Victivallis sp. Marseille-Q1083: one gene and its partner. The protein of the gene in region 1 interacts with the protein of each later gene in a pairwise test. Links are inferred from orthologs where the notes say so. Each region holds a gene or a part of one and is shown on either strand. Other genes may lie near its edges.

Region 1 (3,480 bases):
GGGCGTTTGTTCGCCTTCGGTGCGAATCCGACCGTGATGCTGCGTCCGAGCATTTTGGGCTTGCCGTCCGAATCACCGTATTCCGCCAGATCCGCCATCACGCGGTCCATCAGTTCGAATGCGATGTCCTTGTGCGCCATTTCACGGCCCCGCAACATCAACGTGAGCTTTAATCTACAGCCTTCCTGCAGAAATTCAATCCCGCGTTTCAATTTTATGTTATAATCGTTGGTGTCGATATTGACGTGGAACTTGACTTCCTTGACTTTCTGGGCCTGATTGTTCTTGCGCTGCGCCTTGAGATTCTTTTTCTGTTCAAAGACCAGCTTGCCGTAGTCCATGATACGAACCACCGGCGGCACTGCTTTCTCTGAAACCAGTACCAGATCCAGACCGGCTTCCTGCGCCAGCTCCCTGGCACGCGCATATGAAACAATGTCCAACTGCTCTCCATCCTGGCCGATCAGTCTGACCTCATCGGCGGTGAAAGTACGATCTCCGGGTTTTAACAGCTTAGCGATAAGAACATCCTCCTTTTTTGCATTCCGACTGACTTACTGTTCCGCGGTAAAGATGCTCCGGCATTGCTTCTCGCCGTACCGGAGCCAAAATCCGCTCTTTCAATAATATAGAGTCAGCAGATTTTATTATCAACCTCATTTTGCATTTTTTCTGCAACTTGCTCGATGGAAAGAGCGCCGACTTCTCCTTCACGCCGCGTCCGTACCGCGATCCGCCGTTCCGCCGCTTCCCGCTCGCCGATGACCAGCAGATAAGCGATCCGTTCATTGCGGGCGTCCTTGATGCGGCCGCCGAGTCCCATCGACCGGTCGTCCACTTCGACGCGCAATCCCTTTCGCTTCAGTTCGCGCGCCGCTTCCCAGGCGAAATCCCGCTGCTTTTCGGTGATCGGCAGGATTCTGGCCTGGATCGGCGCCAGCCACAGCGGGAAGGCGCCGGCATACTGTTCGACCAGAATGCCGAAGAAGCGTTCCAGCGAACCGAACAACGCCCGGTGGACCATGTAAGGCCGGTGTTTTTTGCCGTCTTCGCCGATATAGGACATGTCGAAACGTTCCGGCAGATTGAAGTCGAACTGAATCGTCGAGGTCTGCCATTCCCGGCCGATCGCATCCTTGATTTTCAAGTCGATCTTCGGGCCGTAGAAGGCGCCGCCGCCTTCGTCGACTTCGCATTGCAGCCCGGCTTTGCGCACGGCATTTTCCAATGAGTGCAGTGCTTGTTCCCAGCGTTCCGGTTCGCCGACCGCCTTGGCCGGCCGGGTCGCCAGATACGGCTTGATTTCAGTGAAGCCGAAGGTCTTCCAGATGTTCAGGCTGAAACGCAGCACCTCGGCGATCTCTTCCTCGATCTGTTCCGGCGTGCAGAAGATGTGCGAATCATCCTGGGTGAAGCCGCGCACCCGCAGCAGGCCGTGCAGCACGCCGGATTTTTCATAACGGTAAACCGTGCCCAGCTCCGCCCAGCGCAGCGGCAGTTCCCGGTAGGAACGCAGCCGCGATTTGTAAATTTCGATGTGAAACGGACAGTTCATCGGTTTGACGAAATACTCGGCATCGTCGATCTTGATCGGCGAATACATCGCATCCTTGTAGCATTCGAGGTGACCGCTGACCCGCCACAGGTCGCTGCGGCCGATGTGCGGCGTGTAGAGCAACTCGTAACCGTTCCGGTAATGTTCGGCCCGCCAGTAGGTTTCGAAGGCGTTGCGGATGAAGGCGCCCTTCGGATGCCACAAGACCAGGCCGGGCCCGACGTTATCGGAGAAGCTGAACAGGTCCAGCTCCTTGCCCAGTTTGCGGTGGTCGCGCTTTTTGGCCTCTTCCAGCAGCTGCAGATAGGCGTGCAGTTCCGCTTTGTCGGCAAACGCCGTGCCGTAAATACGCTGCAGCATCGGGTTCTTTTCGTCGCCGCGGAAATAGGACCCGGCGATCGACATCAGCTTGAACGCGCCGATCTGGCCGGTGTGCTCGACGTGCGGGCCGCGGCACAGGTCGGTGAAATCGCCGCACCGGTAAAAACTGATTCTTTCGCCTTCCGGAATGTCTTTCAGGCGCTCCAGCTTATAGGGCTGGTTGTTGTCGCGCAGCAACTTTTCCGCTTCCGCCCGGCTCAGTTCGAAAGATTCGAACGGCAGTTTTTTATTGCAGAGCTTGCGCATCGCCGCTTCGATCGTTTCCAGATCTTCCGGCGTCAGCCGATGCGCCATGTCGAAATCGTAATAGAAGCCGTCCCCGGTTGCCGGACCGATGTCGAATTTGACGTCGCCGAACAACTCTTTGACCGCCGCCGCCATCACATGGGAGGCGCTGTGACGAATCGTTTCCAAAGGAAATTTACTCATTGTTTATCTCCAAAATAGTATCTGAAATTAAAAAATTCCTGTATCGATATGGAAAGACAGCCGATCGCTGCCGGAGTTTGCTCATTCAACCCGGAGGATGTCGTCGGCCCGGGGCCGCATCCGGTCACACCCGCGTTGGTAACGCGGGGCAGCCTCCTGTCATTGGGCAGTAAAAATCGATTGCACATTTTCATCCTCGTTCACAGCAACGTCATCTGTTCGGCCGTCGCCAGCAGTTCCCGCACCGGCGCAAACGACCGGCGATGAATCGGCGTAACGCCCAGCCTGCGCAGCGCCGCCAGGTGCTGCGCCGTGCCGTACCCCTTGTGTTCCTCAAAACCATAACCGGGAAATTCCATCCCGTAACGGACCATCCGTTCATCCCGGTACACCTTCGCCAAAATACTGGCTGCCGCGATCGACGCCGATTTTCGATCGCCTTTGACCACCGCCAGCGCCGGGCCGGGCATCTGCCGCACCGGCCGGCCGTCGATCAGCAGAAAATCGGCCCGCCGCAGTTTGCCGACCGCCAGCCGCATCGCCAGATGGGTCGCCTGCAGGATATTGAGCCGATCGACCTCTTCGACCGAAACCTCGGCTATCCCGTAATCGACGCCGGGCAGTTCCCGGATGGCGGCCGCCAGTTCCCGCCGCCTGGCTTCCGACAACAATTTGGAGTCGTTGACCGCCGGCAACGGCGTGTCGCGCGGCAGCACCACCGCGGCGGCCACCACCGGTCCGGCCAGCGGACCGCGCCCCACTTCGTCGATGCCGGCCACAAAAGAAAACCCCTCTGCCCACTTCGATCGCTCGAGGCAGAGGAGTTCCGTTTCTGTCGCCAGAAATTTCATGGCCAGACTGACTGCATGATCGGTCTTGTCAGTTGACGCGCAGCTCCTTGACGCGGGCCGCCTTGCCGATCTTGTTGCGCAGATAAAACAGTTTGGCGCGCCGCACGCTGCCGCGGCGGACTACCTCGATGTGGTCGATGCGCGGGCTGTTGATCGGGAATACCCGTTCGACACCCTGGCCGGAAACCACCCGGCGCACCGTAAAGGTCGCTTCGATGCCGCTGCCGCGGCGGGCGATGACCGTACCGGCAAACACCTGAATGC
Region 2 (2,878 bases), 170 kb from region 1 along the record:
CCAAAACATCCTGTAATCTTCCAAAATTAATGCGATCTGTCATAACCCACCATTAAATTAAATCCGACAAGTGCAACCAGGGAGATACGGTGAAAGCCTCCCCCTCCGGCTTGAAAAAAGCTTACGCTTATAAACACAAAAGAACGGCAGGAACGGTTTGTCCCGATTCCCGCCGTCAAATTCGCAGAAAGTTATTTCACTTCCACGGTTGCGCCGGCAGCTTCGAGCTGAGCTTTGAACTTGTCAGCTTCTTCCTTGCTGACGCCTTCCTTCACCGCTTTCGGAGCACCTTCGACCAGATCCTTGGCTTCTTTCAGCCCCAGACCGGTGATAGCGCGGACTTCCTTGATGACGCCGACTTTCTGTTCGCCGAAGCTCTTCAGAATGACGTCGAATTCAGTCTTTTCCTCAACCGGAGCGGCAGCGGCAGCGGCCGGAGCGGCGGCGGCAACGGCAACCGGAGCGGCAGCGCTGACACCGAGACGATCTTCCAAAGCCTTGACCAGCTTCGAGAGTTCGAGAACGGTCATGTTCTCAACATAAGAGATAAACTGTTCCATTTCTTGCGAAACTTCAACTTTAGCATCTTCCGACATCTTATATGCCTCCATTAGGTTATTTTTGTTGCAAATAATTAATTGTCAAGTTTTTCTTTGTATGCATTAAGCACATTGAGAATCGACGCCGCCTTCGCGTTGAGCAAGGAGACGAGGTTCCTGGACGGCGCTTGCAGAACGCCGAGCAACTGTGCCTGCAAAACTTCTTTCGGCGGCAGAGAAGCAATCGCGTCGAAATCGGCAACCGACAACAAAGCGCCTTCGAAATAACCACCTTTGGCGGCAAGCGCTTCATTCGTCTTGCCGAATTCGATGACCGCCTTGGCTACCGCGCTCGGATCGCCCTTGCCGCAGATCACCGCGGTCGAATCGGTCAGTTCGCTCTTGGCCAACGCCTCCAGAGAGGACAATTCAGCCGCTTTCCGGATCAGTGTATTTTTCAATACATGGCACTCGGCGCCGAGGCCGGCAAGCTGATTGCGCAACTGCGAAAACTGCTTGACCTGCAATCCCTGATAAGAGACAAAGTAAATATAATCCGAGCCAGTGAGCAGCCCGCCGATATAATTTACCAAATGGCTTTTTTCACTTCTCATTTGCTTTGCCTCACAAGATCTTTGACGTTCACTTTGACACCGGGGCTCATCGTCGACGACACCGTGCAGCTTACCAGATAAGCGCCTTTGGCTGTCGCCGGTTTGGCTTTCACCAACGCATCCACCACCGCATCGAAGTTGCCGGTCAACGCCTCCAGCTCAAAAGAAAGCTTGCCGATCAACACATGCACGCAACCGCCGCGATCGGCCCGGAATTCCACCCGGCCGCCCTTGGCTTCCTTGACCGCCGCACCGGTGGCATCGGTCACCGTACCGGTTTTCGGATTCGGCATCAAGCCGCGCGGACCGAGCTGACGGCCCAGCGGACGCACCAGCTTCATCGCTTCCGGCGTGGCGATCAGGATATCGAAATCCAGCCAACCGCCTTTGATCTTTTCCACCAAATCTTCGTAACCGACGAAATCGGCACCCGCCGCTTTCGCGTCGTCCGCCTGCGCGCCGTCCGCGACCACCGCCACTTTCACCGCTTTGCCGGTACCGTTCGGAAGCGGCACCGCGCCACGGACGTTCTGGTCGGATTTCTTCGGATCGATACCGAGCTTGAACGCCACATCGACGGTTTCATCGAACTTGGTGTGCGGCATCGACTTGAGCAGCTTCACTGCTTCAGCAATGCTGTACTTCTGTTCGCGGTCGAAACAGGCGCTCTGCGCAACATACAATTTACTTTTACGCATCGACCACCTCGATTCCCATGCTGCGCGCCGTCCCTTCGATGATCCGCATTGCGGCTTCTTCATCCCGGGCGTTGATGTCATCCTTCTTGATCTGCACGATCTCTTTGATCTGGGCGCGCGTAACCTTGCCGACTTTTTCCTTGCCGGGCGTCTTCGCTGCGGAAGCCAGACCGGCGGCCTTCTTCAGCAGGACGGCAGCCGGCGGAGATTTGCAGATAAAGGTGAAGGAGCGATCCTGATAAACAGTGATCACCACCGGGATGATCATCCCACTCTGGGATTGAGTGGCAGCATTGAACTGCTTACAGAACTCCATGATATTGCAGCCGGCCGAACCGAGGGCCGGACCGATCGGCGGAGCCGGGTTGGCGGCGCCCGCCGGGATCTGCAATCTGATCAATCCCGTAATCTTCTTTGCCATAATGATCTCCAATTTACAGCCCGCCGTGGTAGCGGAATGACAGGGGTCCTCCCACGAACGAACTACCTACCAAATGATAAACTAAGTCTCGACCGCGCTCGGTTAAAGTTCGCGATCGACCTGCCAGAACTCCAATTCGACCGGAGTGGATCGACCGAAAATCGACACCATCAGCTTCAATTTGCCGCGTTCATTGTCGATTTCCTGAATCGCACCTTCGAAATTCTCGAACGCACCGTCGCAAATACGAACCGTTTCGCCGATTTCAAAGGAAATTTTAGGCTTGATCGCCTCTTCCTCGTGCGTTTGCCGGAAGAGGTCGTTCACTTCACTTTCAGACAATGGCATCGGCGTGTTGCCGCCGCCGATAAACCCAATCACGCCCTGGACATTGCGAATGAAATACCAGGCGTCTTCATTGATGATGTTGGTTTGCGGATCGTACAAATCCATCCGCACCAGAATATAACCGGGGAAATGTTTGCGGGTGGTAGTCGTCTTTTTGCCCTGGCGCACTTCCGACACCTTCTCGGTCGGAATATAGGCTTCATAAACGCCGACCGCATCGCCGAGCTGTACCTGACGCTGAATCGAATCACGAACCTT

What was found. The genes of interacting proteins can lie anywhere in the genome.
Region 2: the proteins of thrS (region 1) and rplA interact in binary tests that used the Escherichia coli proteins (3 or more experiments, as listed by UniProt). The link is inferred for Victivallis sp. Marseille-Q1083 from one-to-one orthologs.

Annotation. Positions count from the first base shown.
Region 1 is NZ_CAHJXL010000001.1:2,288,592-2,292,071, forward strand. What follows is about bases 1-2,963. They hold thrS (threonine--tRNA ligase), read right to left. Parts: upstream 2,366-2,963; coding sequence 635-2,365; downstream 1-634. Other genes in these bases: infC (translation initiation factor IF-3), read right to left, coding at 1-521; HWX74_RS09345 (ribonuclease HII), read right to left, coding at 2,566-2,963. Also shown: more of HWX74_RS09345, read right to left, coding at 2,964-3,216; rplS (50S ribosomal protein L19), read right to left, coding at 3,245-3,480. UniProt on the Escherichia coli protein: Catalyzes the attachment of threonine to tRNA(Thr) in a two-step reaction: L-threonine is first activated by ATP to form Thr-AMP and then transferred to the acceptor end of tRNA(Thr). The rate-limiting step is amino acid activation in the presence of tRNA.
Region 2 is NZ_CAHJXL010000001.1:2,114,830-2,117,707, reverse strand. It holds rplA (50S ribosomal protein L1), read right to left. Parts: upstream 1,852-2,878; coding sequence 1,150-1,851; downstream 1-1,149. Other genes in the region: nusG (transcription termination/antitermination protein NusG), read right to left, coding at 2,375-2,878; rplK (50S ribosomal protein L11), read right to left, coding at 1,844-2,272; rplJ (50S ribosomal protein L10), read right to left, coding at 635-1,153; rplL (50S ribosomal protein L7/L12), read right to left, coding at 192-560; rpoB (DNA-directed RNA polymerase subunit beta), read right to left, coding at 1-43. UniProt on the Escherichia coli protein: One of the primary rRNA binding proteins, it binds very close to the 3'-end of the 23S rRNA. Forms part of the L1 stalk. It is often not seen in high-resolution crystal structures, but can be seen in cryo_EM and 3D reconstruction models.